DNA from 3 places in the Nocardia sp. NPDC058519 genome. Region 1 is predicted to be linked to each of the others. Evidence: riboswitches for the same ligand, from Rfam matches in the RefSeq annotation. Region 1 holds a riboswitch; each other region holds the start of a gene.

The links. Region 1 has a riboswitch for cobalamin ahead of ACFWPK_RS29750 (FecCD family ABC transporter permease). Riboswitches for the same ligand answer to the same signal wherever they lie in the genome.
Region 2: another riboswitch for cobalamin. It lies ahead of ACFWPK_RS21600 (CbtB-domain containing protein); the one in region 1 lies ahead of ACFWPK_RS29750 (FecCD family ABC transporter permease).
Region 3: another riboswitch for cobalamin. It lies ahead of metE (5-methyltetrahydropteroyltriglutamate--homocysteine S-methyltransferase); the one in region 1 lies ahead of ACFWPK_RS29750 (FecCD family ABC transporter permease).

The regions. Positions count from the first base shown of each region.
Region 1 covers NZ_JBHXNK010000037.1:1,010-10,561, reverse strand. Annotated here, with positions in the region: gene ACFWPK_RS29765 (ABC transporter ATP-binding protein) at 1-347, opposite strand, end outside; gene ACFWPK_RS29760 (ABC transporter permease) at 323-1,183, opposite strand; gene ACFWPK_RS29755 (ABC transporter substrate-binding protein) at 1,183-2,274, opposite strand; adenosylcobalamin (AdoCbl) riboswitch at 2,373-2,512, shown strand; gene ACFWPK_RS29750 (FecCD family ABC transporter permease) at 2,518-3,549, shown strand; gene ACFWPK_RS29745 (ABC transporter ATP-binding protein) at 3,546-4,394, shown strand; gene ACFWPK_RS29740 (ABC transporter substrate-binding protein) at 4,391-5,422, shown strand; gene ACFWPK_RS29735 (SRPBCC domain-containing protein) at 5,482-5,976, opposite strand; gene ACFWPK_RS29730 (ROK family protein) at 6,013-7,209, opposite strand; gene ACFWPK_RS29725 (sugar ABC transporter permease) at 7,235-8,476, opposite strand; gene ACFWPK_RS29720 (ATP-binding cassette domain-containing protein) at 8,473-9,237, opposite strand; gene ACFWPK_RS29715 (sugar ABC transporter substrate-binding protein) at 9,237-9,552, opposite strand, start outside.
Region 2 covers NZ_JBHXNK010000020.1:2,793-12,344, reverse strand. Annotated here, with positions in the region: gene ACFWPK_RS21610 (hypothetical protein) at 87-539, opposite strand; gene ACFWPK_RS21605 (CbtA family protein) at 576-1,361, opposite strand; gene ACFWPK_RS21600 (CbtB-domain containing protein) at 1,352-1,552, opposite strand; cobalamin riboswitch at 1,587-1,739, opposite strand; gene ACFWPK_RS21595 (antibiotic biosynthesis monooxygenase family protein) at 1,778-2,101, opposite strand; gene ACFWPK_RS21590 (alpha/beta fold hydrolase) at 2,158-2,901, shown strand; gene ACFWPK_RS21585 (A/G-specific adenine glycosylase) at 2,918-3,796, opposite strand; gene ACFWPK_RS21580 (carbonic anhydrase) at 3,887-4,510, shown strand; gene ACFWPK_RS21575 (hypothetical protein) at 4,570-5,247, shown strand; gene radA (DNA repair protein RadA) at 5,403-6,803, opposite strand; gene ACFWPK_RS21565 (hypothetical protein) at 6,899-7,615, opposite strand; gene carD (RNA polymerase-binding transcription factor CarD) at 7,967-8,455, shown strand; gene ispD (2-C-methyl-D-erythritol 4-phosphate cytidylyltransferase) at 8,468-9,208, shown strand; gene ispF (2-C-methyl-D-erythritol 2,4-cyclodiphosphate synthase) at 9,205-9,552, shown strand, end outside.
Region 3 covers NZ_JBHXNK010000001.1:192,572-202,123, forward strand. Annotated here, with positions in the region: gene ACFWPK_RS00920 (YceD family protein) at 72-677, opposite strand; gene ACFWPK_RS00925 (DivIVA domain-containing protein) at 765-1,538, opposite strand; gene ACFWPK_RS00930 (GtrA family protein) at 1,791-2,336, shown strand; gene coaD (pantetheine-phosphate adenylyltransferase) at 2,333-2,818, opposite strand; gene rsmD (16S rRNA (guanine(966)-N(2))-methyltransferase RsmD) at 2,822-3,385, opposite strand; gene ACFWPK_RS00945 (pyruvate carboxylase) at 3,382-6,780, opposite strand; cobalamin riboswitch at 7,071-7,268, shown strand; gene metE (5-methyltetrahydropteroyltriglutamate--homocysteine S-methyltransferase) at 7,411-9,552, shown strand, end outside.

The DNA of each region.
Region 1 (9,552 bases):
AATGCCGATCGTCCCCGCTGGTCCGCGTCGCGACCGGTCAACCCGAGCACCACATTGTCGAGCACCCGCGCCCACGGCAGCAGCCGCGAATCCTGGAACACCACCGCGCGCTGCGTCGGCACCGTGAGCTCACCGGAACCCGGTACCTCGGAATCGAGTTCGGCCAGCGCCCGCAGCAGCGTGCTCTTGCCCGAACCGCTGCGCCCGAGCAGCGCGACGAACTCGCCGCGCCGGATCTCGATATCGATGCCGTTCAACACGATTCGCGTGCCGAAGCCGCGGGTGAGAGCGCGGGTGCGTACGACGACCCGCTCGTCGGAGCTCAGTCGCCCAGTGTCTGTCGCCATGCCAGCACCTTTCGTTCCGTAGCCCGCACGGCGAGGTCGCCGAACAGTCCGAGCAGTCCGTAGATCACCAGACCCACGACGATCACGTCGATCTGGCCGTAGGTGCGCGCCTGCGTCATCAGGTAGCCGATGCCGCTGGTCGCGTTGACCTGTTCGACCACCACCAGCGCCAGCCAGGAAATCGTCACCGCCAGCCGCAACCCGAGGAAGAAGCCCGGTAGCGATCCCGGCAGCGCGATCCGGCGCAGGAAACCCCACCGCGACAGCCCGACCGTCTCGGCCAGTTCCACATAGCGCGCGTCGACGCTGCGCAGGTAGGCATGGGTATTGATGTAGATCGGGATGAGCACGCTGGTGGTGATCACGATCAGCTTCATCTGCTCGCCGATCCCGAACCAGACGATGAACAACGGGATCAGCGCCAGCGTCGGGATCGCCCGCTTGATCTGCACGGGACCGTCGACCACCGCCTCACCGAGCCGACTGAGGCCCGAGACCAGCGCGAGCACCACGCCGATCGCCACACCGAGGACCAGGCCGATCACGGCCCGCTGCAACGAGGTCAGCAGATTGGACTGCAACCGGCCGTCGGCGATCAGCTCGCCCGCGGTCCGGGCGACCGTCCACGGCGCGGGCAGTGTCTCCGGGTCGATGGCGCCGATCGCGGAGCCGACCACCCAGGTGCCGATGAGCAGGGCGGGTCCGAGGGCGAAGCCGAACGGGATGGGCTTGCCGGGTCCCAGCCTGCGCCTGCCCCGGCCACGCGGTGCGAGCGCCTCGACCGGTGCCGTGCTCGCCCTGATCCGGCGCAGCACGCCGACGTCGAGGGTGGCCATCAGCCCGCCGCCGGCGCGAACGCCGCCCCGCTGGCGGTGACGGCCTCGGTGACCGCGGCATCGAAGCGCAGGTCGAAGCCGTCGACGGCCTTGATCTTCTTGGGCAGTTCACCCACGGCGTCGATCGCGTCGATGGTGGTCTGCTGCCGGGCGATCAGCTGCTGGTCCAGGTGCGGGAACGTGAAGGTGCCCAGCGATTCGACGATCCGCTCGGCATCGTCGGCGCTGACCTTCTGGCCCTCGACGTAGTAGCGGGTCGCCCATTCCTCGCGATGGGTGTTGGTCCACTGCCAGGCCCGCACGAACGCGCCGACCAGGGCGCGGGTCGCGGCGGCTTTCGCCGGATCCTGGACCACCGCGCGACGCGCGTACACATAGGCGAGACCGCTGTAGATGCCCGTGGTCTCCGAATCCGGGATCAGCGAGGTGCCCTGGGTGCGCAGGAACCTGGTCACATTGGGTTCGATCAGCGGCGCGACATCGACCTGACCGGTGCGCACCGCGTCCGGGAATTCGGCCAGCTGCAGCCGGACCAGCTCCACATCGGTGGGCTTCAGTCCCGCCTTGGTGAGTGCCTTGAGCACCGACGCCTGCTGGGCGGTGCCCTCGGCGTAGGCGATCTTCTTGCCCTTCAGATCGGTGAGCTTCGAGATCGAACGGCCCGGTGCGACCGCGAGTTTCATCGCCTTCGGATTGGTCTGATAGGAGCCGATGATCGGCACGTCCTGCCCCGCGGCCAGCGCGTGGATCGGCGGCACATCGCCGACCTGACCGACATCGGCCGCGCCCGCCCGGAAGGCCTCGAGGATGGCCGGACCACCGACGAAGTTCGCGAACTCGATCTTGAACGGCAGCTTGTCCAGCTCGCCGGACAGCCGCAGCGCCGATTGCAGCCGTTCCTGCTGATCGGCGACGACGAGCGTGGTCCCGGGCGGAACCTCGGTCGGCAGCGGCGCGTCGGGGGTGCCGACCGGTGCGTCGTTGCCCTGTGCGCAGCCGGTCAGGCCGAGCGTCGCAACGGTTGCCATCGCGAGAAGTGCGGCGGTGGCGCGGCCACGCAGGCCGGGTCGAAAGGTGTTCGGTCGGTACATAGACGGATTCAAGCAATCACGACCACCCCCCGAACACCATTAGCCTTTCCATGATTTGAAGGGCCCGGCTCCTGGTTGGCACGGAGTGCCGCGTTAGAGTCTGGGCGTTATTCCCGGCGGGTGCGGGAATCCGGTGTCACTCCGGAACGGTCGCGCCACTGTGATCGCCTCGCGGCGAAAGTCAGACCTCCCTCGCCGGGACACCCTCTGAAAGGGCCGCGCCTTGCCTGTGGAGAATTCGCGATGATCCGTGCCCGGATCTCGCTCGCGCTGCCCCTGATCGGGGCGCTGTTGCTGGCGGCCATGATCGGTGCCACCGGATTCGGTGCGGAGATCGTGCCCGTGTCCGCGGTGCTCGACACCCTCATCGCCCGGCTCACCGGCGCGACACCCACCGATCTCGGTATCGACACCATCGTCTGGCAGCTCCGGGTGCCACGCACACTGCTGGCCGCGGTGGTGGGCGCCGGATTGGCACTGGCCGGTGCGGCGATGCAGACGCTGGTGCGCAACCCACTGGCCGACCCATTCCTGCTCGGCGTCTCCTCCGGGGCCGGTGTAGGCGCGGCCGCGGTCATCACCTCCGGGTTGTTCGCCGGTGCGGGCATCTGGGCGCTGTCCGGCGGTGCGCTGCTCGGTGCGTTCGGCGCCGCGACCCTGGTGTTCCTGATCGCGTTCGCCCAGGGCGGTCTCACGCCGCTGCGGCTGGTGCTCACCGGCACCGTGCTCGGTTCGGCGTTCGCCGGGTTCAGCAGTTTCCTCGTTTTTCGCAGCACCGATCCCGCGGCGGCGGAGTCGGTGCTGTTCTGGCTGCTCGGCAGTCTCGCCGGTGCCGATTGGACGACCATCGCCCTGCCGCTGACCGTGGTGCTGGCCTGCGGCGCGATCCTCATGGCGAGCGCGGGCTGGCTGGACGCGCTCACGCTCGGCGCGGACACCGCGTCGTCGGTCGGCGTCCCGGTGCGACGGCTGCGCATCGGCCTGTTCGTGCTGCTGGCGGTGCTCGTCGGTGTCCTGGTCGCGGTGTCGGGCGGCATCGGCTTCGTCGGCCTGGTCGTCCCGCACGCCGCCCGGATGATCGTCGGCCCCCGCCACCGCAACCTGCTCCCCACCTGCGCGCTCGGCGGTGCGCTGTTCCTGGTGGTCGCCGACGCCGCCACCCGAATATTGGTGCGCCCCACCGAGATCCCGGTCGGCGTACTCACCGGCCTCATCGGCGCTCCGACTTTCCTTCTGCTGATGGGCAGACGCCGCTACCAGTTCGGCACGTCATGAGCGACTCCACCCAGGTCGAACGCCCATCCAGCGAGGAGGCCTGCCCGGGCAATATTTCAGCGAGCTCAGGCGAAGTGCGAGCGGTCACGCTCACCTGCGCTATCGGGCGACGGAATGTCGTGGTCGGCGCGGACTTTTCGATCGAGCCCGGGGAAATCGTCGGGATCGTCGGGCCCAACGGCAGCGGTAAATCGACGTTGCTGCGGGTGCTGGCGGGAGTCGACAAACCCAGGCAGGGTCGAGTGCTCGTGGATGGGCAGACCCTGCACACGATGCGGCCGCGACAACGGGCCGCGACGGTGGCGTTGGTGGCGCAGGACGAGACCCCGCCCGCCGACATGCTGGCCGGCGAGGTGGTCGCCCTCGGGCTGACGCCCTATCTGCCGCCGTGGGGACTCGGCGCCCCGCGCGAACAGCAGCAGGTGGCACAGGCGCTGGCCGCGGTCGATCTCGCCGGTTTCGCGGGCAGGCAGGTGCACCAGCTGTCCGGCGGCGAACGGCAGCGGGTTCTGCTGGCACGTGCGCTGCTGCAGAACACCCCGGTACTGCTGCTCGACGAACCGACCAACCATCTCGACGTCACCCATCAGCTCGAACTGCTCACCCTGATGCGGAGCCTGAACCGAACCGTCGTCGCCGCCCTGCACGACCTGTCACTGGCCGATCGCTACTGCGATCGAATCATCGTGCTGCACAACGGTTCTGCCCGAGCACCGGCACCACCGGCCCAGGCGCTGACACCCGATGTCGTCGCCGAGGTGTTCGGTGTCGACGCGACGCGCGTCCAGCACCCGCTGACCGGCGAAAACCACCTGTTGATCACCCCGCGAGAGGCGCGACGATGAAGAACCACGGCCGGATCCTGGCCACCACTGCCCTTGCCGCCGTTCTGACGGCCTGCACCGGCACCACCACAGAGTCCGCGACGACGATCCCGATCCGCAACTGCGGCAAGGAATCCCAGTTCCCCGCCCCCGCGCAGCGACTGTTCGTCAACGACGGAAATCTCATCTCGATGGTGCTCGCGCTCGGTGCGCAGGACCAGGTCGTCGCGGTCTCGAGCATCCAGCGCGATGCAGGCACCCTGCGCGCCCATTACGGCGCCGACGTCGTAGACGGCCTGAAATCCGTTGCCCCCGAGTACCCCTCGCGCGAGACCGTGCTCGCCCAGCGCCCGGATGTCATGGTCGCCGGCTGGAGCTACGGCTACGACGAGGCGAGCAACCTCACCCCCGCGTCACTGCGGAAAGACGGCATCGCCGCCTACGTCCTCACCGAGAGCTGTCGCCAACTCGACGGCGCCGCCGCACGCGGCACCGTCGAACCATGGACCGCGTTGCGCACCGATCTGACCGACCTCGGCACGATCACGGGCCACCCCGACCGCGCGCGGGAGGTCACCGCCGATCTCGACCACCGGCTCGCCGCCCTGACCGCGGCCCCGAAACCGGCGCGAACCCCGACGGTGTTCCTGTTCGACAGCGGCACCGACACTATCTACTCCAGCGGGAAATACGGTGCGCCGCAAGCGATCCTAGAAGCCGCGGGCGCCCGCAACATCCTCGACGATGTCGACGACACCTGGACCAAGGTCTCCTGGGAGCGGCTCGCGGCCGCCGACCCGGACGCGATCATGTTCGTCGACTACCCCGGCCAGAGCTACGAGCAGAAGGTCGAACTGCTGCGCTCCAAGCCCGGTATCAACGGTCTGCGCGCGGTCCGCGACAGCCGGTTCTTCAACTTGCCGTACGCGCTGTGGACGAGCGGACCACTCAATATCGATGCGGCCGAACAGATCCGCAAGCAGCTCGAAACGTGGAACCTCGTCCCCGCCTCTGGCATCACACCCCGCGCGGACGACGCCGTACGGTAACCCCGGGCCCGGCTGTGCGCGGACCGCGCTGTCGGTGAACCGTCGCAACGGAGCGGGGCTCAGTCCGTCGTGCCCCGCTCAGCGAGCGCCACCAGTTTCGTCAGCGCCATCTGCCAGCCGACTTCGTTCTCGGCGGGACCGAGCCCTGCCGGAACCCCCTCGTGCAGTACTTCGAGGTAGGTGCCGCCGCCGGCGTCCGTCAGGGTGAAGGTGACGGTCTGCGCCCCGGTCATGTCCGGCTTCTCCGTGACGAATTCCAGCACCTCGACCACTTGCTCATCCGAGGTCAGCGAGCGGAACGTCCCGAAGTAGGCGTCGTGCTGCTGGCGCACCGTTCCCGCATCGTGCTGCCCTGTCTCGCCCACGTCGACGGGCTCGTCATGGGTGAGGGTGATCGAGAACGATCCGCCCTCCACCGGCTCGAACCGATGCACATCGACAGATATCCCGTCGGGCATCATCCAGGCAGCCACCGCGTCGCCGTCGAGCAGCAGACGGTAGACGGTCGAACGAGGCGCGTTGATCTGCGTGCCGATCCTGGTCGTCGTCGCCATGGCTTTCACGATAGCCGCCCTGCCGACGTCAACCGGTCAACCGCCGGAGCTACGCGCCAGTGTCTGCAGTGGGTCGGTCAGCACATCGGCGAACGCCAGTTCAGCGGCCCCGATCAGCGGCGCGTCGTCGGCCAGCGCCGAGGTCCGCAGCCGGACACGTTCGCGGACCGCGAGCAGTCCGTTCACGGCCAGCCTGCTGCGGACCTGGGCGGCCGAGCCGAGGTAGATCTCGCGCAGCACCCCGCCGAACACGACCATCGTCGGGTTGAAGATGTTCACCAGGTTGGCCACCCCGTAGCCGAGCCAGTCGCCGACCTGGTGCAGCGCGTCGCGGGCGGTGGCGTCACCGCGGGCGGCCGCGTCGACGATCGCTTCAACCGCCGCCCGCCCGGTGAGATCGGCACGCCCCGCCACCGCGATCAAGGCCAGCTCCCCCGCCTCCGCCTCGAGACAGCCGCGCGACCCACACCGGCACGCCCGCCCGCCGGGGTTCACGATCATGTGCCCGACCTCACCGCCGTAGCCACCCTCGCCACCGAGCAGTTCGCCGCCCATGATGACGCCACCACCGATGCCGACCTCACCGTGCAGGTAGATCAGGTCCGATACCCCGGCACCGACACCGCGTTCGCGCTCGGCCAGCGCGCCGAGGTTCGCATTGTTGCCGACCACTACCCGAACACCGAGCCGCTCCGACAGCGTCGCACCGACCGGCACATCGACCCAGCCGATATTCGGCCCGTACCGCACCACACCGTCACCCTGACGGACCATGCCACAGAACGCGAGACCGACACCGACGCGAACACTGTCGGGCCCCGCCGCGGCGACCATGGTCTCCGCCATCACCGCCAGCGATTCGATCACCTCATCGGGATCGAATGCCGAACTGTCGCGGGGCGTTTCGCGACGGTCGAGGATCACCCCACCCAGACCGACCCGCGCCACCGCGAGCCGGTCCGCGCCGACATCCAACGCGAGCACGTACACCCGCTCCGACTCCGGCCGCACCACCAGCGACGGCCGCCCTGCCCTGCCGGTCTGGCGAGGCAGTTCCTCACTCACCAGCCCGGCAGCGGCGAGATCGGTGGTCAAAGCCAGAATCGTGCTGCGGTTCAGGCCCATTCGCTCGGCCAGCTCCGCCCGCGATACCGGGCCACTCAGATGGACATGGCGCAGCAGCACGGCGAGATTGCGTGTTCGGATCTCGTCCGGGGCGGGTGCAGCCCTCATCCGGCCCAGCCTTCCCGGTCGATGGTCAACTTCCTGGCAGCGAACGCTTGCGTGAGAGCGCGTCCACCCCCGCCGCGAGCAGCAGGACAAATCCTGTCACAACGAATTTCGTGCCCGCGCTGTAGCCCATCAGCCCCATACCGTTGTTGATCACCGCGACCACCGCGGCGCCCAGCACCGCGTCGAGCATCCGGCCGCGACCACCGAACAGGCTGGTACCACCGATCACCGCAGCACCGACCGCGGTGAGCAGCACATCGGAACCACCGGTGTTCGGATCGACGGAGTTGGCCCGCGACGCCGCGATCAATCCGCCGACAGCAGCCATCGTCGAACAGAGCACGAACGCGCTGATCTTGATCCGATCGACCGGAATACCCGCGCGCCGAGCGGCTTCCACGCTGCCGCCGACCGCGTAGACATGCCTGCCGAACGAGGTGCGATTGAGCACGAAGGTCCACAGCAGCAACAGCGCGATGATGATCGGCACCACGATCGGCATGCCCTGCAGCGAGTTGACCTCCGGATTGCGGCTGCGCTCGTCATTGAGCACCAGCACCGCTATCCCTGCGACGAGCGCGACCGTGGCGATCCGCAGCGCGACCACCGGTGCCGTCTCGCCGGTCAGCCCGAGTGTGTTGCGCGCCCGCAACTTTCGGTACTGCACGAACGAGAACCCGGCAAGCAGCACCAGGTACATGACCCAACCGAGCAAGGGCGGCACATTCTTGTTGGCGATCGCCAGAATCGTCTCGTCGTGGATGGAGATATTGCGGCCGTTGTCCATGATCTTCAGCGCCACACCCTGTAGCGCCAGGAACGCGGCCAGCGTCACCACGAACGACGGGACACCGATCTTCACCACGATCGCACCGATGGTCAGCCCGATCACGACACCGGTGAGCAGCGACACGAGCACCGCCGCGTACCAGGGCCAGCCCTTGTCGGTGAGCAACACCGCGAGCACCGCGGCACACACGCCGCTGGTGAAGCCGGCCGACAGGTCGATCTCCCCGAGCAGCAGCACGAAGATCAGACCCATCGCGATCACCGCGATGGCGGCACCCTGGGTGAGCAGGTTCGCGATATTGCCCTGGGTCATGAACACCGGCCGCGCGATCCAGAAGACGACCGACAGCACGACCAGCGCGATCACCGAGGGCAGCGCACCCATATTGCCGCTGCGAATCCGCGCGATATAGCCGGTGACCAATTCGGTCACCGGTGCGGCAGGCTCGGCGGCCTTGTCCGTCACGACCGCACTCATGCCTGCACTCCGATTCCGAGACTCCCGCTGCGGCCGGAAGTGATGAGCTCGACGACCTGCGAATGGGTCACATCGGCGGTCCGCACCTGTGCGGCCATCCGGCCCAGATACAGCGCCGCGATGCGATCCGAGACCGCGAAGACGTCGTTCATATTGTGCGAGATCAGCACCACCGCAAGACCTTTGTCGGCCAGTCGGCGCACCAGTTCGAGAACTTGCTGAGTCTGGGCGACACCGAGCGCCGCGGTCGGCTCGTCCAGAATCACCACCTTGCTGTTCCACAGCACGGCCTTGGCGATGGCGACGGTCTGGCGTTGCCCGCCGGACAGGCTCGCCACCTTCTGCCGCACGGATTTCACCGTCCGCACCGACAGACCGGCCAGTGTCGCGCCCGCCAGTTCCTCCATGCCGTATTCGTCGAGCACGATGCCGTGCTTCTTCTCGCGGCCGAGGAACATGTTCTGCACGATGTCGAGGTTGTCGCAGAGCGCGAGATCCTGATAGACGATCTCGATACCCAGTTCCGCCGCGTCCCTCGGGTTGCCGATCTGCACCGGCGCACCGTCGAACAGCACCTCACCCGCATCGATCGCATGGGTACCGCCGATGCATTTGACCAGGGTGGACTTGCCCGCGCCGTTGTCACCGACCAGTGCCGTCACCTCACCGCGGTAGGCGGAGAAGTCGATGTCGTGCAGCACGTGAACCGGCCCGAAACTCTTCTCTAATCCGCGCAATTCGATGAGCGGGGTATCGGTCATCAGCGGACGCCGTTATCCGCGCAGAGCTTCGCGAATTCACCGGTGCACAGCTCGGCCTTGTCGACGAAACCGTCCGCGACAACGTCGTTCACGTTGTTCTTGAAGATCGCCTTCGGCTCGAGCAGCACCGCGGGCACCTTCGTCTTCGCCTCTGGATCATCGACGGTGCTCGGCGCCTCGCCCTTCTCACCGTTGGCCAGCGCGATCGCCAGCTTCGCGCCGGCGGCGGCCTCCAGGTTGATCGCCTTGTAGACGGTCATGCACTGGTCACCTGCCAGGACGTTCTGCAGGCCCTGCACCGTGGCGTCCTGACCC
Region 2 (9,552 bases), on a different contig from region 1:
AAGGGGCGGCGGCTGGGGCCTGATCCCCCCCCCGCCCGGCCCCAAAAACCAAAGTCCTGGCCGCACGGCCGTTGTGCACCAGTGGCTCAGCGCTGGGTGAACCAGCGGTGGGCGGCCGGGGTGTACATGGCGGGGATCGCGATGACGACCGCCAGGATGTGGACGGTTCGGCAGCCCGCCAGCACGATCGAGCTGGGCGACATACCGTCGAACAGCGTCGTGTAGTCGTCGGTGGACAACACGACCGCCAGCGGCTCGATGATCAGCGAGACCAGGCCGACCACGCCGATGCCGACGGTCAGCAGCGCGCGGGCCACCCGGCTGCCGTTCAGCATGTACAGCGCGACCCCGGCCACGGCCAGGTAGATGGCGAGCCGGGGTAGCAAACCCGTTGCGGTGGCCCCGAATTCGTCGCCACCACGGACGGCGCGCAACAGTCCCTCGGCAACGCCGGCGGCGAGCGCGGTGATGAGCCCGCCGAACGCGACATGCACGGCGCGCGGACGACTGGTGGAAACAAGAAAGGCAGTGCCGGTCATGACACCGACACTGCCGTTCTCCACTGCTCGCGAGGATCACCCTGCGGTAGGAACCTTGTCCACTACCGCAGTGCTACGCCGCGAAGCGAATTCCGTGAGCGCGGCGAACGCCAGCCCCAAACTCACCCACAGCGTGGTGGTTTCGGCCAGCGAGGCCACCCGGAAATTCCACAGCAGGGTGGCGGGGAAGTCGTCGGCCACCTCGTTCACGCCGGGCAGCAGCACGTAGCCGACCGTGGTGACCACGACGAACGCGCCGACCCCGGCGATGAGCCGCAACGTGTCCGACGCGGCGAGCGCGCGGTAGGCCGCGACGGCTGCCGCGACGGCCAGCAGGCCGAGGACGACGGCCGCGACCCACAGCCAGGTGCGTTCGTTGATGGTTTCCGGATCGCCGACCGCGGGCGGATTGGCCGGATACTTGAAGAACGGCACCGCGACGATCGCCGCCCACGCGAGAACCGCTGAGGTCAGTGACAACTGGGGCCCGGACAATGTGGTGAACCTGCGCGCCACATTCACCGCCGACGCGAACAACGCGCCGAACGCCATCCCGGCCAAGCCGAGCGCGAGGAACTGGCCCGCCTTCTGGCCCGACCGGCTGACCAGCGGCTCTTCCTCGTCGCCGTGGGAATGGCCCTGCGGTTCCGCGGCTTCGTGGCCGTGTTCGGCCGGAGCGGCCGCGGCTTCTTCGATGGCGATCGCGGCGTCCACCTGGGGCTCGCCGACGAAGTAGCCCACTGTCGCGGCCAGCAGGCCGGCGATCAGGCCGGCCAGCAGGCCGCGCAACAGCAGGGTCTTGAGTGATCCGATCAGTGGCACGGAACACCCAGCAGGTGACGTCCGTCGTGCATCAGCTCGTGCAGGAACATCCCGCTACGCGAGACGGCCCCCTGGTCGAAACCGACCAGGTACAGGGCGAGCAGTGCAAGCAGGACGACGCCGACCGTGACGAGCACGGTTGCCAGGGTGTCGAGGCCGGTAGACCGGCTGGGTGAATGCGCGATAGCCATTCGAGTCCTCCTCTAGGGATACGCGTCCCACGGTTGAAGTGTGGCGCGAAGGTGCCGGTGTCTGGCTCTCCGGCACCGGGGACCCGGTACTTGGATACAGTGGCGCGACCGCTCCGGATTCACACCGGATTACCGCGCACCCTCGCGGATGTTCCCTCGAACTGTGACAGCCGCGAGCCACCCACGTCAATACGCGCAACCGCATGTCCAGCGGAAACGCCGCTGTCAGGCCTTCGCGGGCACTTCGAGAACGACCTCGAACTCGAGCAGCGAGGCACCCGTCGACACCGGCTTGGGACGCTCGCCGTCGCCACCGTTTCCGGCGTGCGCCGCGCGGGCCGGACCGTCACGCCACGCGGCGAACGATTCCTCCGAATCCCATTGCGTCACCACGAAATACCGGTTGTCGCCGGCGACCGGGCGCAGCAACTGGAAGCCGAGGAAACCGGGGGAGTTCTCCACCGCGCCCGCGCGCGCGGCGAACCGCTTCTCCAACTCGGGGCCCGCGCCCTCGGGAACTTCGATCGCATTGATCTTCACAACAGCCATGGAGCCGACAATACGACCGCTCGGGAAACATCCCGCTCTGGGGCACAATCGGCAGGGTGTTGAACGACGAAGGTGGGTCCGGCGTCCCGATCCTGCTGTTGCACGGGTTGATGGGCAGTGCGCGGACCTGGGCCGACCAGGTGCCGTGGTTGCGCGGATACGGGCACATCTACGCCGTCGATGCGGCCGGGCACGGTCGGCCGACCCCCGCCGAGCTCACGACGGAGGCGTTCGTGGCCGACCTGGCCGAGCGCACCGCCGCGATCACCGAACCGATGGTGATCGTCGGGCATTCGATGGGCGCGATCCACGGTTGGGTCTTCGCGGCGACCTATCCCGAGCGGGTGCGCGCGATCGTCGTCGAGGACATCGCCCCCGATTTCACCGGCCGCACCGCCGCCCACTGGGCCGAGCTGATCCACTCCTGGCCGCAACCGTTCGCCGACGAGCAGGCGGTGCTCGACTACTTCGGCCCGGTCGCGGGCACCTACTTCCTGCGCGCGTTCACCGCGGCGCCGGACGGCTACCGACTGCACGGCGAGGTGGACACCTTCCGCGCGATCTCCGAAGAGTGGGGCACGCGCGACTTCTGGACCGAGTGGAAGTCGCTGCGGGTGCCCGCGCTGCTCATCGAAGGCGAGCACACCATCACGCCGCCGGGCCAGATGCTGACGATGGCCGAGGTGGTTTCCGATGCGGAGTACGTGCGCATCGAAGGGGCCGGGCATCTGGTGCACGACGAACAACCCGAGGCCTACCGCGAACACGTCGGCCGGTTCCTGCGACGCGTCACGAGGTGAGCCGGTCGGCGTCCTGCTACCCGGCGGTGCTTCCTTCGCCCGCGAGCGCGAACAGCCCGTCATCGGTCTGCTCGATCAGCCCGTCGACCAGCAACGAATCCAGCGCCCGCGCGCGCTGACCCGGATCCCGGGTCCATGCCAGGTCGAGGCGGATCCGCTCGACCGGGCCTGACGCGTCGCGCAGCACATCGAGCAGCCGCCCACGGGCCTGACGATCGGTGCCCTCGTACTTCTGCACCTTGCGTGCCACTTCGGCGGCGGGTTTGCCCGCCGCGACCCAGGCACAGGTCGGCAGCGGGCAGCCTGCGCAGTCTGGATTGCGGGCAGTGCAGACCAAAGCGCCCAGTTCCATCAGGGCCGCCGAGAAGGTCGCGGCTCGCGGCACCGGGATCGGCAGCAGGGCTTCGGTCTCGGCGAGATCGCGCGCGGACGGGTTGCCCGGCTCCCGGCCGTGCACCGCACGCGCGACAACGCGCCGAACATTGGTGTCCACCACGGGAACTCGCTGGCCGTAGGCGAAACAGGCCACCGCGCGGGCGGTATAGGCGCCGATTCCCGGCAGGCTCAGCAGCACGTCGACATCGGCGGGGACCACATCACCGTGCTCGGCCGACAACACCCGCGCGCACTCGTGCAACCGCAACGCCCGCCGCGGATACCCCAACTTGCCCCACGCCCGCAGCACCTCCGCTTGCGACGACGCCGCCATCGCCGACGGCACCGGCCAGCGCGCCACCCATTCGCGCCAGATCGGCTCCACCCGCACCACGGGCGTCTGCTGCAGCATGATCTCGCTCATCAGGATGTGCCATGCGGTCGCCTCCGGCTCGCGCCACGGCAGTGCCCGCGCCGTGTCGCCGAACCAGCTGAGCAGGGATTCCGCGTCGATACTCACCGTTCTCGTTTTCTCTCGGCCAGGCGCTCTTTGCCGACGCGTAACGTGGCGGACTCGCTGGTAACCGAGGGCATGTGCACAATGGTCGGTATGCCTGGTTCGAATCCGATAAGTGCCTGGAAGTCGTTGCGTGAAGGCAATGAGCGCTTCGTCAATGACACTCTGCAGCATCCTAGCCAGGGTGCCGCCGACCGAGCCAAACTCGTCAAAGGCCAAAACCCCCACGCGATCCTGTTCGGCTGCGGTGATTCCCGCGTCGCCGCCGAACTGATCTTCGACCAGGGGCTCGGCGACATGTTCGTGGTGCGCACAGCGGGCCACGTCGTGGACAGTTCGGTGCTCGGCTCGATCGAATACGGCGTCGAGGTGCTCAATGTGCCCCTGATCGTCGTGCTCGGTCACGACAGCTGCGGTGCCGTGAAGGCCACCATCGACGCGCTCGACGGCGGCGAGGTGCCCGGTGGGTTCATTCGCAGCGTGGTCGAGCGGGTGACGCCGTCGATCCTGCTCGGACGCCGCGAAGGACTCAACACGGTCGACGACCTAGAGGCGCGCCACGTGGAGGAGACCAGCAAGCTGCTCATGCAGCGTTCGATGATCATCGCCCAGCGTGTTGCCGCTGGTCAGCTGGCTATCGCGAGCGTCACCTACCAGCTCGAAGACGGTCGCGCGCAGCTGCGGCGCACCGTCGGCAATATCGGCGAGATGGCCTGAACCGCCGACACGCCGAGGTCATCGAGCGCGCCCCTGCGCGCTGCGCTTACCGTTGAGGCGTGCTGGAACCGAATGGACCGCTGTCACCGGAGATCTACTGGCGCCGCCGTGCACTCGCGATCGGCGTCATCATCGTCGCGCTCGCGATCGTGATCTGGCTCGTCACCATGGTCGCGCGCGGCGGGGATTCGGGTGGGGCCGATAACGCGGCCGCGAGTACCACCACGTCGGCGGAGTCGAGCGCGTCCGAGACGAGCTCGACTCCGACTAGCGCGTCGAGTACACCCAGCAGCGGGTCTGCCCCGCCGACCACGACAGCGAGTGCCGCCGCCCAGCCGGCGGCACAGCCGTGCCCGGATCAGTCGCTGGCGCTGAAGGTGACAGTCGGCCAGCCGACCTACCGAGTCGGCGACCAGCCCGCGTTCGGCACCGTGATCACCAACATCTCGTCGGCGGCCTGCTCGCGCGACCTCGGGGCGGGTCCACAGTTCCTCGTCTACACCCTCGACGGGCAGCGCAGGCTCTGGGCGAGCAACGACTGCAACCAGGACGACCCGGCGGAACTGAAGACGCTCAAGGCCGGTGAACAACTCTCGTACAAGGGCACCTGGTTCGGCACCACCTCGCAGCCGCAGTGCGCGGGCGACCGCCTGCAGGTGCCGGCGGGCGCGTACATGGTCGTCGCCCAGCTCGGTGCCGTTCGCAGCGCCGCGGAGCCCTTCAACCTCGCCTCTTGATGCCGCGTTCCCGCACGTCGGTGGCATTGTGCGGGTGCGCCATAGGTCACATGTTCAAGATGGGTTGATTTGCAGTGTTCGCAGGATCGGCCACGCCGTCAATGGACATTGCCGGGGTAATAGATGATCGGCGCCGAATCGGGCGGTTGCCGGAGTTATTCCACGGCCACCATCTCGCGGGGTGCGCGGGATTTGCGGAGTTCTGCCAATCGAAGGGCCGAGCGCAGATCCCCGACCTCGTGGATACGCATCGTCCCGGTCTTGGTTTTCTCCGAACCGGGGGGAACGAGAGCGGTGGTGAACCCCAAACGCTCGGCTTCGGCCAGGCGCCTGCCGAGCCCGGTGACCTTGCGGACCTCACCCGCCAAACCGACCTCGCCGAGAATCACCCAGCCCGCGGGCAGCGCGATATCGGCCTCGGCGGACGCGATGGCCAACGCGATGGCCAGATCGGCCGTCGGCTCCAGCAAGCGCATGCCGCCGACGGTCGCCGCGTACACATCGTGCTTGCCGAGGAAGACCCGTCCTCGGCTCTGTAGCACCGCGAGCACCATGGCGACGCGGTTGTAGTCCAGCCCGCTCACGGCCCGGCGCGGCTGCGGAATCTCGGTCTTGACGGTCAGCCCCTGCACCTCGGCCACCAGCGGCCGTTTGCCGTCCATCGCGACGGTCACCGCGGTTCCTGGGACGGTGTCGGTGCGGTGGTGCAGGAACAGCCCGGACGGATCGTCGACGCAGGCGATGCCGTCGTCGTGCAGTTCGAAGCAGCCCACCTCGTCGGCGCTACCGAAGCGGTTCTTGATGCCGCGAACCATCCGCAGCGACGAGTTCTTGTCACCCTCGAACTGCAGCACCACGTCCACCAGGTGCTCGAGCGTGCGCGGGCCCGCCACATTCCCGTCCTTGGTGACGTGGCCGACCAGCAGCACCGCGATCCCGGTCGCCTTGGCCAGCGAGGTCAGCGCAGCGGTGACCGCGCGCACCTGGGTGACACCGCCGATCACACCGTCCACCTCCGGCGCCAGCATGGTCTGCACCGAGTCCACCACCAGCAGCGACGGCCGCACCTGCTCCACATGCCCGAGCACGATCGACAGATCCGATTCGGCCGCAAGGTACACCCGGTCGTGCACCGCGCCGGTCCGATCGGCCCGCAACCGCACCTGTCCGGCCGATTCCTCGGCGGTGACGTACAGCGCGGTCTCCTCGCGCGCCGCCGCCCACCGGAACGCGACCTCGAGCAGCAGCGTCGACTTGCCGACACCCGGCTCACCCGACAGCAGGACCACCGACCCAGGCACCACACCGCCCCCGAGTACCCGATCGAGCTCGCTCACCCCCGTCGACCGCGCCTGCGTGACCTTGGCGTCGATCTGCGACAGCGGTGCCGCCGCTGTACTGGGCAGCATCGCCCGGCGCCCAGGGGCCGCCGTGGACGCCGAAACGGCCACCTCGTTCACTGTTCCCCAGGCGCCACAATCGGGGCACTTACCCACCCATTTGGACACCTCGTGCGTGCACGCGGAGCACCGGAAGACTGCTTTGGTCTTGGCCACAGGCGCACCCTACGGAGCAGGACCGACACAAAGAGAACCGACACAAAGAGAAGAGCCGCCGCGAAGTTCGCGACGGCTCTTGCGCACTGCTGGTCTCAGTGACCGCCGCCCGCACCCTCGGGCGCGGGGCCGGACTTCTCGTTCTCGATGCGCGCGACCGCGGCGGCGTCGACCGGGACGGCCACCTGCACGGTGCCCGCGTCCTTGAAGTTGAAGGTGACGTTGTAGGTCAGGCCGGGCACGATGTCCTTGGACAGGCCGGTGATCTCGATCGTGGCCGGGTTCTTCACCGGATCGATCGACGGGGTGTCCTGGCCGGCTGCGGCAGTTGTCGGCGCGGCAGTTGTCGGCGCGGCCGTGGTGGTCGGCGCCGCCGTGGTGGTGCCGTGGTGATCGTCGGCCGCGGCGGGCTTGGTCTCGCCCGTGCCGACGACCACGGTCTGCTGGGGCTTCAGCACGAACTTGGCGTCGCCGCCCGGCCCGGTGATCTTGACCTGGCCCAGGTCGGTGCTGACGCTGGTCAGCTCGTCGGTGACGGTCTCGCTGGTGTTGATGATCGACAGCGCGATCACCGCCTTGCCGCCCTTGTCGTGCTCGGCGGTGGCCTCGGGGTACACGATGTGCACGTTGCGCAGGGCGATGTCGCCGACATTGGCGTGGTTGCCGTTGATGGCGGCGGCCTGCGACGAGGTCTGGGTGATCTGGCCGGCACTGCAGCCGGTCAGGGCGATACCCGCGGCAGCGGCGAGCGCGGCAACCGTCGCCATGCGACGTCGCGCCGACAGGGCGGTCACAGCTTTCAGGGCAGTCACGGTTTGTCCTCCATGTCGACCGGGCTCACTCCGTCCACAAGGGGATCGGAGGTTAGTAACTAGGCAGCGTAGTAGTTCACTTCGCGCGGGTGACGTTCGGGCTCGCGACGCGCGGGTGCGGAAGTAACAGTTCGGTGTCTCGAGCGCGTTTGCCGGATCGATGCCGGGTTCCCGACGCGCGATAACCGGTCGCTATGCTGGTGGTTAACCCGTTCTGGCGCAACACAATGCACACCGATTCTGTATTGTCAACCCCTGCGATGGCCTCGTTGTGGCCCTGACCTGCACAGTTGATCGCGCCGTTATCGAGTCGCATGTTAAACTGTGAACATCGAAAGGGGCACGGGACACATGATTTTTAAGGTCGGAGACACCGTCGTTTACCCCCACCACGGAGCGGCGCTGATCGAAGCAATCGAGACCCGCACCATCAAGGGTGTGCAGAAAGAGTATCTGGTCCTGAAGGTTGCGCAAGGCGACCTGACCGTTCGGGTTCCCGCAGAGAACGCTGAATACGTCGGCGTCCGTGACGTCGTCGGCCAGGAAGGTCTCGACCGCGTCTTCCAGGTGCTGCGCGCGCCACACACGGAGGAGCCGACCAACTGGTCCCGCCGTTACAAGGCCAACCTCGAGAAACTCGCCTCCGGCGATGTGAACAAGGTGGCCGAAGTGGTTCGTGACCTGTGGCGTCGTGAGCAGGACCGCGGCCTGTCCGCCGGTGAGAAGCGGATGCTTGCCAAGGCTCGTCAGATCCTCGTCGGTGAGCTCGCGCTCGCCGAGGGCACCGACGACGGCAAGGCTGAATCGCTGCTCGACGAGGTCCTCGCCGCGGCTTCCTAGAAATTTGAACAAGTGCGACCTGTCGTAGCACTGGTCCCTGCCGCCGGTCGTGGCGTGCGCCTGGGTGAACCCACCCCGAAGGCGTTCGTTCCGGTCGGCGGCACACCTATGGTCCGGTTGGCCGTCGACGGTCTGATCGCGTCCGGTGCGGTGCACCGGGTTGTCGTGGTCGTGCCCGCCGAACTGGTCGAGGCCGCATCCGCGCTGCTGTCCACCACCACCTCGCTGACCGGCGGTTCGATGCCCCCTGTGCCGGTGCAGGTGGTCGTGGGCGGCGCCGAGCGCACCGATTCGGTGCGTGCCGGCATCACTGCCGCACCCGACGCCGCGTTCTACCTCGTGCACGATGCCGCACGCGCGCTCACGCCACCCGAGCTGATCGCGCGAGTGGCCGCCGAGCTCCAGACAGGTAGCCAGGCCGTGGTCCCCGCGTTGCCCGTGGTCGACACCGTGAAATCGGTGGACGACGCGGGCGTCGTCACCGGCACCCCCGATCGCGCCCACCTGCGCGCCATCCAAACCCCCCAGGGCTTCGCCGCCGACCTGCTGCGCCGCGCCTACGCCACCGACGTGGGCGCCACCGACGACGCGGGCCTGGTCGAACGCCTCGGTGTCGCCGTGCAGACAGTCCCGGGTGACCCACTGGCATTCAAGATCACCACCCCCCTCGACCTGCACCTGGCCGAGGCGCTCCTCGGCAACGGGTCCCCGGCCGCCGGGCGGCCCTCCGTCGAGCAGGCGGTTGCCCGATGAGAGTCGGCATCGGCAGCGATGTGCACCCCATCGAGCCGGGACGCCCCTGCTGGATGGCCGGTCTGCTGTTCGCCGACGCCGACGGTTGCGCGGGCCACTCCGACGGTGACGTCGCCGCCCACGCCCTCTGCGATGCCCTGCTCTCCGCCGCTGGTCTCGGCGACGTCGGCGCTGTCTTCGGCGTCGGCCGTCCCGAATGGGCCGGCGTCACCGGCGCCGCCATGCTCACCGAGGTCCGCAGGCTGCTGGCCGAGGAGGGCTTCGAAGTCGTGAACGCCGCGGTGCAGGTCATCGGTAATCGCCCGAAGATCGGCCCCCGCCGCGCCGAGGCGCAAAAAGTCCTC
Region 3 (9,552 bases), on a different contig from region 1:
TCCTCTTGGTTTTCGCTGACTACACCGGCATCAGATGCCGCGGCAGCGGTTTGGTCTTGGTGGTGGAACCCTCAGGCGGGGTCGCCGTTACCGGGCTCATCAGTGGCGAACTTCGCCAACTTCGCCCAGCGAGGGTCCAGTATCTCATGCCCATGATCAGGACCCGCAATCGCCATCCGCACACCGCACTCGGGGCACAGGCCCGCGCAGTCCGGCGAGCACAGCGGCTGCAGCGGAAGCTCCAGCCCGATGGCGTCGAGGATCACCGGCTCGAGGTCGACGAGGTCGTCTTCCATGCGGTAGACCTCGGCGTCCTCGGTCGTCTGCTCGGTGGTGCTGTCCGGATACGCGAACAACTCCGTCAGACGAATCTGCACCTGGTCGTCGAACGGTTCGAGGCAGCGCGAGCACTCCCCGGCCGTCGGACCGGACGCCGTGCCGGTAACCAGCACACCCTCCGAGACCGCCTGCAGTTGCAGGTCGAGTTCCACCGCGGCGTCGGCCGGGATGGCGATCAGGTCCAGACCCAGCCGCTCGTGGTCGGTGACCGTGCGACGCAGCTCCCGCATGGTTCCCGGCCTGCGGCCGAGATTGCGGACATCCAGCACAAAACCCGCGTCGGACACAGGACCACTGGTCTTGCGTGGACGCGCAGGCGAACCGGAACCGGCCGACATCGCGGACTCACTTACCGTTGAGGGGATAATGGGCAACCACTCAACAGTACGGCAGGACCCCGCCCGAACTCAAAACGCGCACTCGCCTCAGCGGCGGTGGTCGGCAGCGTATTCGGGGTATTCGGCGGCCGGTCCGCCGCGCATCTGCTGGCGGCCACGGGTGATCGAGCGCCGGGTGGTGTTGAGCGTCTCCTCCACGGCGGCGAGCTTGCCGCCGAAATCGGCCATCTGCTCGTCGACATAGTCGTCGCATTCGGTGCGCACCCGGTCGGACTCGGCGTGCGCCTCGTCGATCAGGCGGGCGGATTCGGCGTGCGCGACCCGCACCACCTCGGTCTGCGCGACCAGCCTGGCCTGTTCGGCCTTGCCGTCGGCGACCGAGCGCTCGTACGAGGCCTTGCCCGCGTCGATGGCCCGGTCGGCGTCGATCTGGGCGCGGCCGGTGAGCTCGTCGTATTCGGCGTTGCCCTCGGCCACGACCTGATCGGCCTCGGCCTGGGCCGAAGTCACCAGGCGGTCGGCATGGGCGGTGGCCTCGGCGACCATCCGGTCGGCGTGGTCCTTGGCGTCGGCGAGGATGCGATCGGCCTCGGCGCGGGCCTTGTCGATGGTGGTGCGCGCCTGCTCGTTGGCCGTGGTGACCGTCGTTTCGGCGCCGCTGCGGGCATCGCCGACGATCTTGTCGCGGTGATCGAGCACGTCCTGGGCATCGTCGAGTTCACCGGGCAGTGCGTCGCGGACGTCGTCGAGAAGTTCGAGGACATCGCCGCGCGGCACGATGCAGCTGCGGGTCGGCGGGATGCCGCGCGCCTCTTCGACGATGGCGACCAGTTCGTCGAGTGCTTCGAATACGCGATACATGCTCACTACCCTCCTGCGGACTCACGGCGAAACCACTACCGCCGACGCCCAGTGTGCCTGTCGTCGGCAGCTGTGCCGAATGTCGTCGCGGTGTGTCGCGACAGTGTCCTAGATCGCACAGATATCAAGTGGAGTGCGGCCCTCCACTTCGGCTACCATCGGTAGGCACGACAACGCCGTCCGCCGGGAAGCACCGCAACCTTTTCGCTGTTGTACTCCTCGACGTCTGTTCATTTGGGATCGGAGTCGAACATGACCCTCCTGGAAACTCCTAGGAGTCCGGTGTCGCACGTGGCGGGCATGTTCACTCCTTGGACCGGTCCGTTCCCCGTGGTGACGCCGAGTGAAGTCGCACCCGCGCTGCGCCCGCAGCTCGAGGGCGCGCTCACCTACCTGCGCGGCGACCGCGCCCTGCCCCAGCTCTTCCGATTCGCCCTCGTCGGCGGGTCGAGCAATATCGCCTATGTGCTGCTGTTCTTCGCGATGCACGGCATCGGCCCGCTGGTCGCCAATGTGGCCGGATCGGTGGTCAGCACCGTCATCGCCAACGAATTCCACCGTCAGCTCACCTTCCATGCCACCGACCGGGTCACCTGGTTCACCGCGCAGTGGGAAGGTGGCGGGATCGCGTTGATCGGACTCGCGATCACGACCGCGTGCTTGGCCGGACTGGATTTCTGGGCGCCCGGTTTGGGTGACATCACGCAGGCGCTGACGGTCCTCGCCATCACCGCCGCAGTCGGCGGCATGCGCTTCCTCGCACTGAGAGGCTTGTTCCGCCTCCCCGCGACCAGCTAGCCCTTTCGTTCGGCGAGGCGGTCCAGCAGACGCTTGTGGACCGCAGGCGGGAGCATGTCGCTCACGTCGCCGCCGTAGGCCGCGACTTCTTTGACCAAGGAACTGGACAGGAAGCTCAGCGACGGGTTGGTCGCGATGAAGAAGGTGTCGACGCCGGCCAGTTTGTGGTTCATCTGGGCCATTTGGAGCTCGTAGCCGAAGTCGCCCGCGTCACGCAGACCCTTGACGATCGCGCTGATGCCTTCCTGCTTGGCGAAATCGACCGTCAGACCCTGCCAGGACGCGACGCGCACGTTCGGCAGGTGCGAGACCGACTCGCGCAGGAGCTCCATGCGCTCCTCGACGGTGAACATCCCCTGCTTCTTGGGGTTCACATTGACGGTGATGATCACCTCGTCGAACTGCGCGGCCGCGCGAGCGAACACGTCGAGGTGACCGTTGGTGACCGGGTCGAAGGAGCCGGGGCACAGTGCTGCAGCCATAGCTCAGACGCTAGCACCGAACTCGGCGAACTCGACTCTGGTCTCCCCGTACTTGCGCGCCTTCAGCGCCACAAAGCCAGCGGGCCAGGTGATTTCGGGTGAACGACTCGACCGCTCCACCACCACCAGCGCCTCCGGGGCGAGCCAGCCGTTGCTCGCCAGGGCGGTGAGGTCGGCGATCACGTCCTCGGTGCTCACCTCGTAGGGCGGATCCGAGAACACCACGTCGTAGGCCCGCGGCGCGGCGTGCTTCAGCAGCGAGGACACACTGCCGAGCCGCAGTTCCGCGCCGGGCAGACCCAGCTCGGCGATATTGGCGCGCACCACCTCGGCCGCCTTGCGGTCGGATTCGACCAGCAACGCGCGCTCGGCTCCGCGCGAGAGCGCTTCCAAGCCCAGCGCACCCGAGCCCGCGTACAGGTCGAGGACCAGCGTCCCGTCCAGATCGAGGCGCGCGTCGATCGCGCTGAACAGGGCTTCACGCACCCGATCGGAGGTAGGCCGGGTGCCGGCGGGCGGCACCTTCAAGCGCCGCCCGCCCGCCACACCCGCGACGATGCGTGTCATTCCGACTCGCGCGCGACCAGTTCCACCAGCAGGTCGCCGCCCTCGACCTGGGCCACCTTGGTGGTCGCGATCCGGCCGACCACGCCACCGCGCGGCGCGGTGATGGCCGCTTCCATCTTCATCGCCTCGATGGTGCCGACGGTGTCACCGGCGTGGATCTCGTCGCCTTCGGACACCGCGAGAGTGACCACACCGGCGAACGGTGCCGCGATGTGACCGGCGTTGTTCTTGTCGGCCTTCTCGGCCGCCGGCACCTCGGAGGCGACGGACCGGTCACGCACCGCGACCGGGCGCAACTGCCCGTTCATGATGCACATCACCGTGCGCATGCCCTTCTCGTCGGGCTCGGAGATCGCCTCGAGGCCGATGAGCAGGGTGACACCCTTCTCCAGCTGCACGCGGTGTTCCTCGCCGCGGCGAAGGCCGTAGAAGAACTGGTTCTCCGACAGGCCGGTGGTGTCGCCGTACTTCTCGCGATGGGAGTTGAACTCGGCGGTCGGGCCGGGGAACAGCAGCCGGTTCAGCGTTTCGCGGCGCTGCGCGGACGAGCCGTCGAGTGCCTTCTGGTCGGCCGGGTTCAGCGGGGTCTCGGGCTTGGGTTCGTTGCGCCCGGCCAGTGCCTTGCTGCGGAACGGCTCCGGCCAGCCGCCCGCGGGGGTGCCGAGTTCGCCACGCAGGAAGCCGATCACCGAATCGGGGATGTCGTAGCGGCCCGGATCGGCGGCGAAGTCCTCGATGTCGACACCGGTGCCGACCAGGGCGAGCGCGAGGTCACCGACGACCTTCGACGACGGGGTCACCTTGACCAGGCGGCCCAGCAGCCGGTCGGCGGCCGCGTACTTGGCCTCGACCTCTTCGAACCGGTCGCCCAAGCCGAGCGCGATCGCCTGCTGACGCAGGTTCGACAGCTGACCACCCGGGATCTCGTGGGTGTACACGCGACCGGTCGGCGCGGGCAGACCCGACTCGAACGGCGCGTAGACCTTGCGCAGCGCCTCCCAGTACGGCTCCAGATCGCACACGTTCTGCAGGTTCAGACCGGTGTCGTGCTCGGTGTGCGCGGTGGCGGCCACGATCGCCGACAGCGCGGGCTGGCTCGTGGTGCCCGCCATGGCCGCCGACGCGCCGTCGACCGCGTCGGCACCGGCCTGCCAGGCCGCCAAGTAGGTGGCCAGCTGGCCGCCGGGGGTGTCGTGGGTGTGCACGTGCACCGGCAGATCGAAGTTACTACGCAGTGCGGTAACGAGTTTCGCGGCCGCGGGTGCACGCAGCAGACCGGCCATGTCCTTGATCGCGAGAACATGCGCGCCCGCGTCGACGATCTGTTCGGCCAGCTTCAGGTAGTAGTCGAGGGTGTAGAGCGACTCGTTCGGGTCGAGCAGGTCACCGGTGTAGGACAGGGCGACTTCGGCTATGGCAGTACCGGTTTCGCGGACCGCGTCGATCGCCGGACGCATCTGGTCGACATTGTTGAGGGCGTCGAAGATACGGAAGATATCGATACCGGTCGTGGCGGCTTCGGAAACGAAAGCGCGGGTGACCTGTTCGGGGTAGGGCGTGTAGCCGACGGTGTTGCGGCCGCGCAGCAGCATCTGCAGGCAGATGTTCGGCACGGCTTCACGCAAGGCCGCCAAGCGTTCCCACGGGTCCTCGTGCAGGAACCGCAGTGCCACATCGTAAGTCGCGCCGCCCCATGCCTCGATCGAGAGCAGCTCCGGGGTCAGCCGCGCGACGTGGCCCGCCACGCCGAGCAGACCGTTGGTGCGCACGCGGGTGGCCAGCAGCGACTGGTGCGCGTCACGGAAGGTGGTGTCGGTGACGCCGAGCGCCTTCTGTTCGCGCAGGGCCCGCGCGAAACCCTCCGGCCCGAGGGTGAGCAGTCGCTGGCGCGAACCGTCCGGCGGCGGCAGCGTCAGGTCGACGGCGGGCAGCTTGTCGTAGGGGTACACCGTGGTCGGGCGGTCGCCGTTGGGCTTGTTGACGGTGACGTCGGCCAGATAGGTCAGGATCTTGGTGCCACGGTCGGCCGAGCCGCGCGAGGTGAGCAGCTCGGGACGCTCGTCGATGAACGAGGTGGTCACCCGGCCCGCCTGGAAATCGGGATCGTCGAGCACCGAGAGCAGGAACGGGATGTTGGTCGTCACGCCACGAATACGGAATTCGGCCAGCGCGCGCTGGGCGCGCGCGGCGGCGGCGGGTAGATCGCGACCACGGCAGGTGAGCTTGACCAGCATCGAGTCGAAGTAGGCGCCGATCTCCGCGCCCAGGTTCGCGCCGCCGTCGAGACGGATGCCCGCGCCGCCCGGCGTGCGGTAGGCGGTGATGCGGCCGGTGTCGGGGCGGAACCCGTTGGCCGGGTCCTCGGTGGTGATGCGGCACTGCAGCGCGGCGCCACGGATCTGCACCGTCTCCTGACTCAGGCCCAGGTCCGCGAGGCTCTCACCGGCAGCGATCCGTAGCTGCGACTGCACCAGGTCGACATCGGTGATCTCCTCGGTGACCGTGTGCTCCACCTGGATACGCGGGTTCATCTCGATGAACACGTGGTTGCCGCGCTCGTCGAGCAGGAACTCCACAGTGCCCGCGTTGATGTAGCCGATCTGGCGGGCGAACGCCACCGCGTCGGCGCAGATCCGCTCGCGCAGTTCAGGAGACAGATTCGGGGCGGGCGCGAGCTCGATCACCTTCTGATGACGACGCTGCAGCGAACAATCCCGCTCGAACAAATGCATCATATTGCCGTGCTGATCAGCCAGGATCTGCACCTCGATGTGGCGCGGGTTCACCACCGCCTGCTCGAGGAACACCGTCGGATCACCGAACGCCGACTCCGCCTCACGCGACGCCGCCTCGATCGACTCACGCAACTGCTCGGGCGTAGCGACCCGGCGCATGCCACGACCACCACCACCGGCGACAGCCTTGACGAAGATCGGATATTCGAGTTCGGCCGAGGCGGTGAGCAATTCGTCGATATCGGCCGAGGGCTCGCTGGACTTCAGCGTCGGCAGCCCGGCCGCCTTGGCCGCGGCGATCGCCGTGGCCTTGTTGCCCGCCATCTCGAGGATCTTGGCGGTGGGTCCGATGAAGGTGATGCCCGCGGCGGCACAGGCCGCGGCGAGGTCGGGGTTCTCCGACAGGAATCCGTAGCCGGGGTAGATCGCGTCGGCGCCGGCGGCCACCGCGGCGTCGATGATCGCCTCGATCGACAGATACGCCCGAACCGGGTGACCCTCTTCACCGATCTGATATGACTCGGCCGCCTTCAGGCGATGGACGGAATTGCGATCCTCGTACGGGAACACCGCGACCGTTCCGATGCCGAGTTCGTAGGCCGCGCGGAAGGCACGGATAGCGATCTCACCACGATTTGCGACCAAGACTTTCGAGAACATTGGCCTACGGTACCCGGCCGCGAGCCGGGGCCGGACACGCAAGGTGGCTTCGCAGCATTCTTCACACCGCACACCCGCCTACCTGCGAAGTTGCGTTCATCAGGCCGTCACATCTCACCGCGAGGAGCGGTCAGCGGTGCGCGTGGACAATGTGGGCGCAACCGCAGGTCACGGCACTGTTCGCCACCGGGCGGTGCCCCGGGCCCCCGTTGAGGGCCTATGCTGGGGGCGCAGCTGGTTCGCCTGCGCGGTGGAAGAGTCGGAGCCCCGACCTCCCGCGTAGGCGTCGAAACCCGGGTGCGGATCATGTTCCGCACCGGGTGAGAGGGAACCCGGTGAGAATCCGGGACTGTCCCGCAGCGGTGAGCAGGAACGACCGCCGTCATCAGCACTGGGCATCATGCCTGGGAAGCGACGGCCAGTAGGTCGGTCGATCACACGACCGGTGCCCGCGAGTCCGAAGACCTGCCGACTGTGCCGGATACGCCGTATCCGGCGGCCACCGCCTCGTGGATCGGGCGCGCGGACCACCGATGCCGACCCGTCGTACCGTTCGCGACATGGTCCGGCCGGGTGGCGTGTGCCCGCGAAAAGGCGACGGCTCTCCCTGCACGACACTGGAGAATCTCCGTGACTGTTTCACACACACCGTTCACCGCAACGGTTCTCGGCCTTCCGCGAGTGGGCCCGAACCGGGAACTCAAGCGCGCCACCGAGTCCTACTGGGCCGGCCGTGCCGATGCCGCGCACCTGCACGCGGTCGGCCGTCAGCTTCGTCGCGCCCAGCTCACCGAACTGGCCGCGGCGGGACTGGATTCGGTGCCGGTGGGCACCTTCTCCTACTACGACCAGATGCTCGATGCCGCTGAACTGCTCGGCGCACTGCCGCCGCGGGTGGCCGGGATCGCCGACCCGCTCGACCGCTATTTCGCGGCCGCGCGTGGCACCGACACGGTCGCTCCGCTGGAGATGACCAAGTGGTTCGACACCAACTACCACTACCTGGTGCCCGAAATCGACGCGGCCACCACCTTTTCGCTGCATCCCGGCAAGCTGCTGACCGAACTCGACGAGGCGATCGAACTCGGTGTCCCCGCACGTCCGGTGGTGATCGGTCCGATCACCTTCCTGAAGCTGGCCAAGGCCGCCGACGGCGCCGCGCTGGAGCGGCTGCCCGAACTGCTGCCGCTGTACCTCGACCTGCTGGCCCAGCTGGCGGATGCGGGCGCGCAATGGGTGCAGATCGATGAACCGGTGCTGGTCACCGACCTGACCGAGGCGGAGATCGCCCTGGTCGGCCAGACCTACAGCGCGCTGTCTGCCGCGCAGAACCGGCCCGCGATCCTGGTCGCCACCTACTTCGGGCACCCCGACGCCGCTCTGGCGGCGCTGGCCGAGACCGCGATCGAGGGTGTCGCGCTCGATTTCACCGCGGGCTCCGATATCTCGGCGGTCGCGGCGCTGCCCGCCCTTGCTCGCAAACTGCTGGTGGCGGGCGTGGTCGACGGCCGCAATATCTGGCGCGCCGACCTCGACGCTGCCCTCGGCACCCTGGGCACCCTGCTCGGCAGCGCCGACGCGGTGGCGGTGTCGAGTTCGTGCTCGCTGCTGCACGTGCCGTATTCGCTGACCCCCGAGACCGGCCTGGACGAGCGGCTGCGCTCGTGGCTGGCCTTCGGCACCGAGAAGGTCGCCGAGGTACGAATCCTTGCCACCGCCCTCACCGCGGGTGTCGACACCGTCGCCGGCGAACTGGCCGCGGCCCGCGCCGCCGCCGAATCCCGCCGGACCGACCCGCGCCTGCACAACGACCAGGTCCGGAGCCGATTGGCCGCGCTCGACGAGAACGACCTGACCCGCTCCCCCGCCGACGAGCGTCGCGCCCTGCAGCGCGATCACCTCGACCTGCCGGTGCTGCCGACCACCACCATCGGCTCCTACCCGCAGACCTCGACCATCCGGCTGGCCCGCGCCGCGCTGCGCAAGGGCGAGATCGACCAGGCCGAGTACGTGCGGCGGATGCGGGCCGAGATCGCCGACGTGATCACCCTGCAGGAAAAGCTCGGGCTCGACGTGCTGGTGCACGGCGAACCCGAACGCAACGACATGGTGCAGTACTTCGCCGAACTGCTCGACGGTTTCGCCGTCACCGAGGCGGGCTGGGTGCAGTCCTACGGCACTCGCTGCGTGCGCCCGCCGATCCTGTTCGGCGACGTCACTCGCCCCGAGGCGATGACGCTGTCCTGGATCGGGTACGCCCAGTCGTTGACCACCAAGCCGGTCAAGGGCATGCTCACCGGCCCGGTGACCATCCTGGCGTGGTCGTTCGTCCGCGACGACCAGCCGCTGGGTGACTCGGCCCGCCAGGTCGCGCTCGCCATCCGGGACGAGACCGTCGACCTGGAAGCCCAGGGCGCGCGGATCATCCAGGTCGACGAACCCGCCCTGCGCGAGCTGCTGCCGCTGCGTGCCGCCGAACAGCCCGCGTACCTGCAGTGGTCAGTGGATTCGTTCCGCCTGGCCACCGCGGGCGTCGCCGACACCACCCAGGTGCACACCCACCTGTGCTACTCGGAGTTCGGCGAGGTCATCTCGGCGATCGCGGGGCTGGACGCCGATGTCACCTCGATCGAGGCGGCGCGCTCGCACATGGAGGTCCTCGACGATCTGAACGCGGCCGGTTTCGCGCTCGGCGTCGGGCCTGGCGTCTACGACATCCACTCGCCGCGGGTGCCGTCGGTCGAGGAGATCACCGTCTCCCTGTCCGCCGCG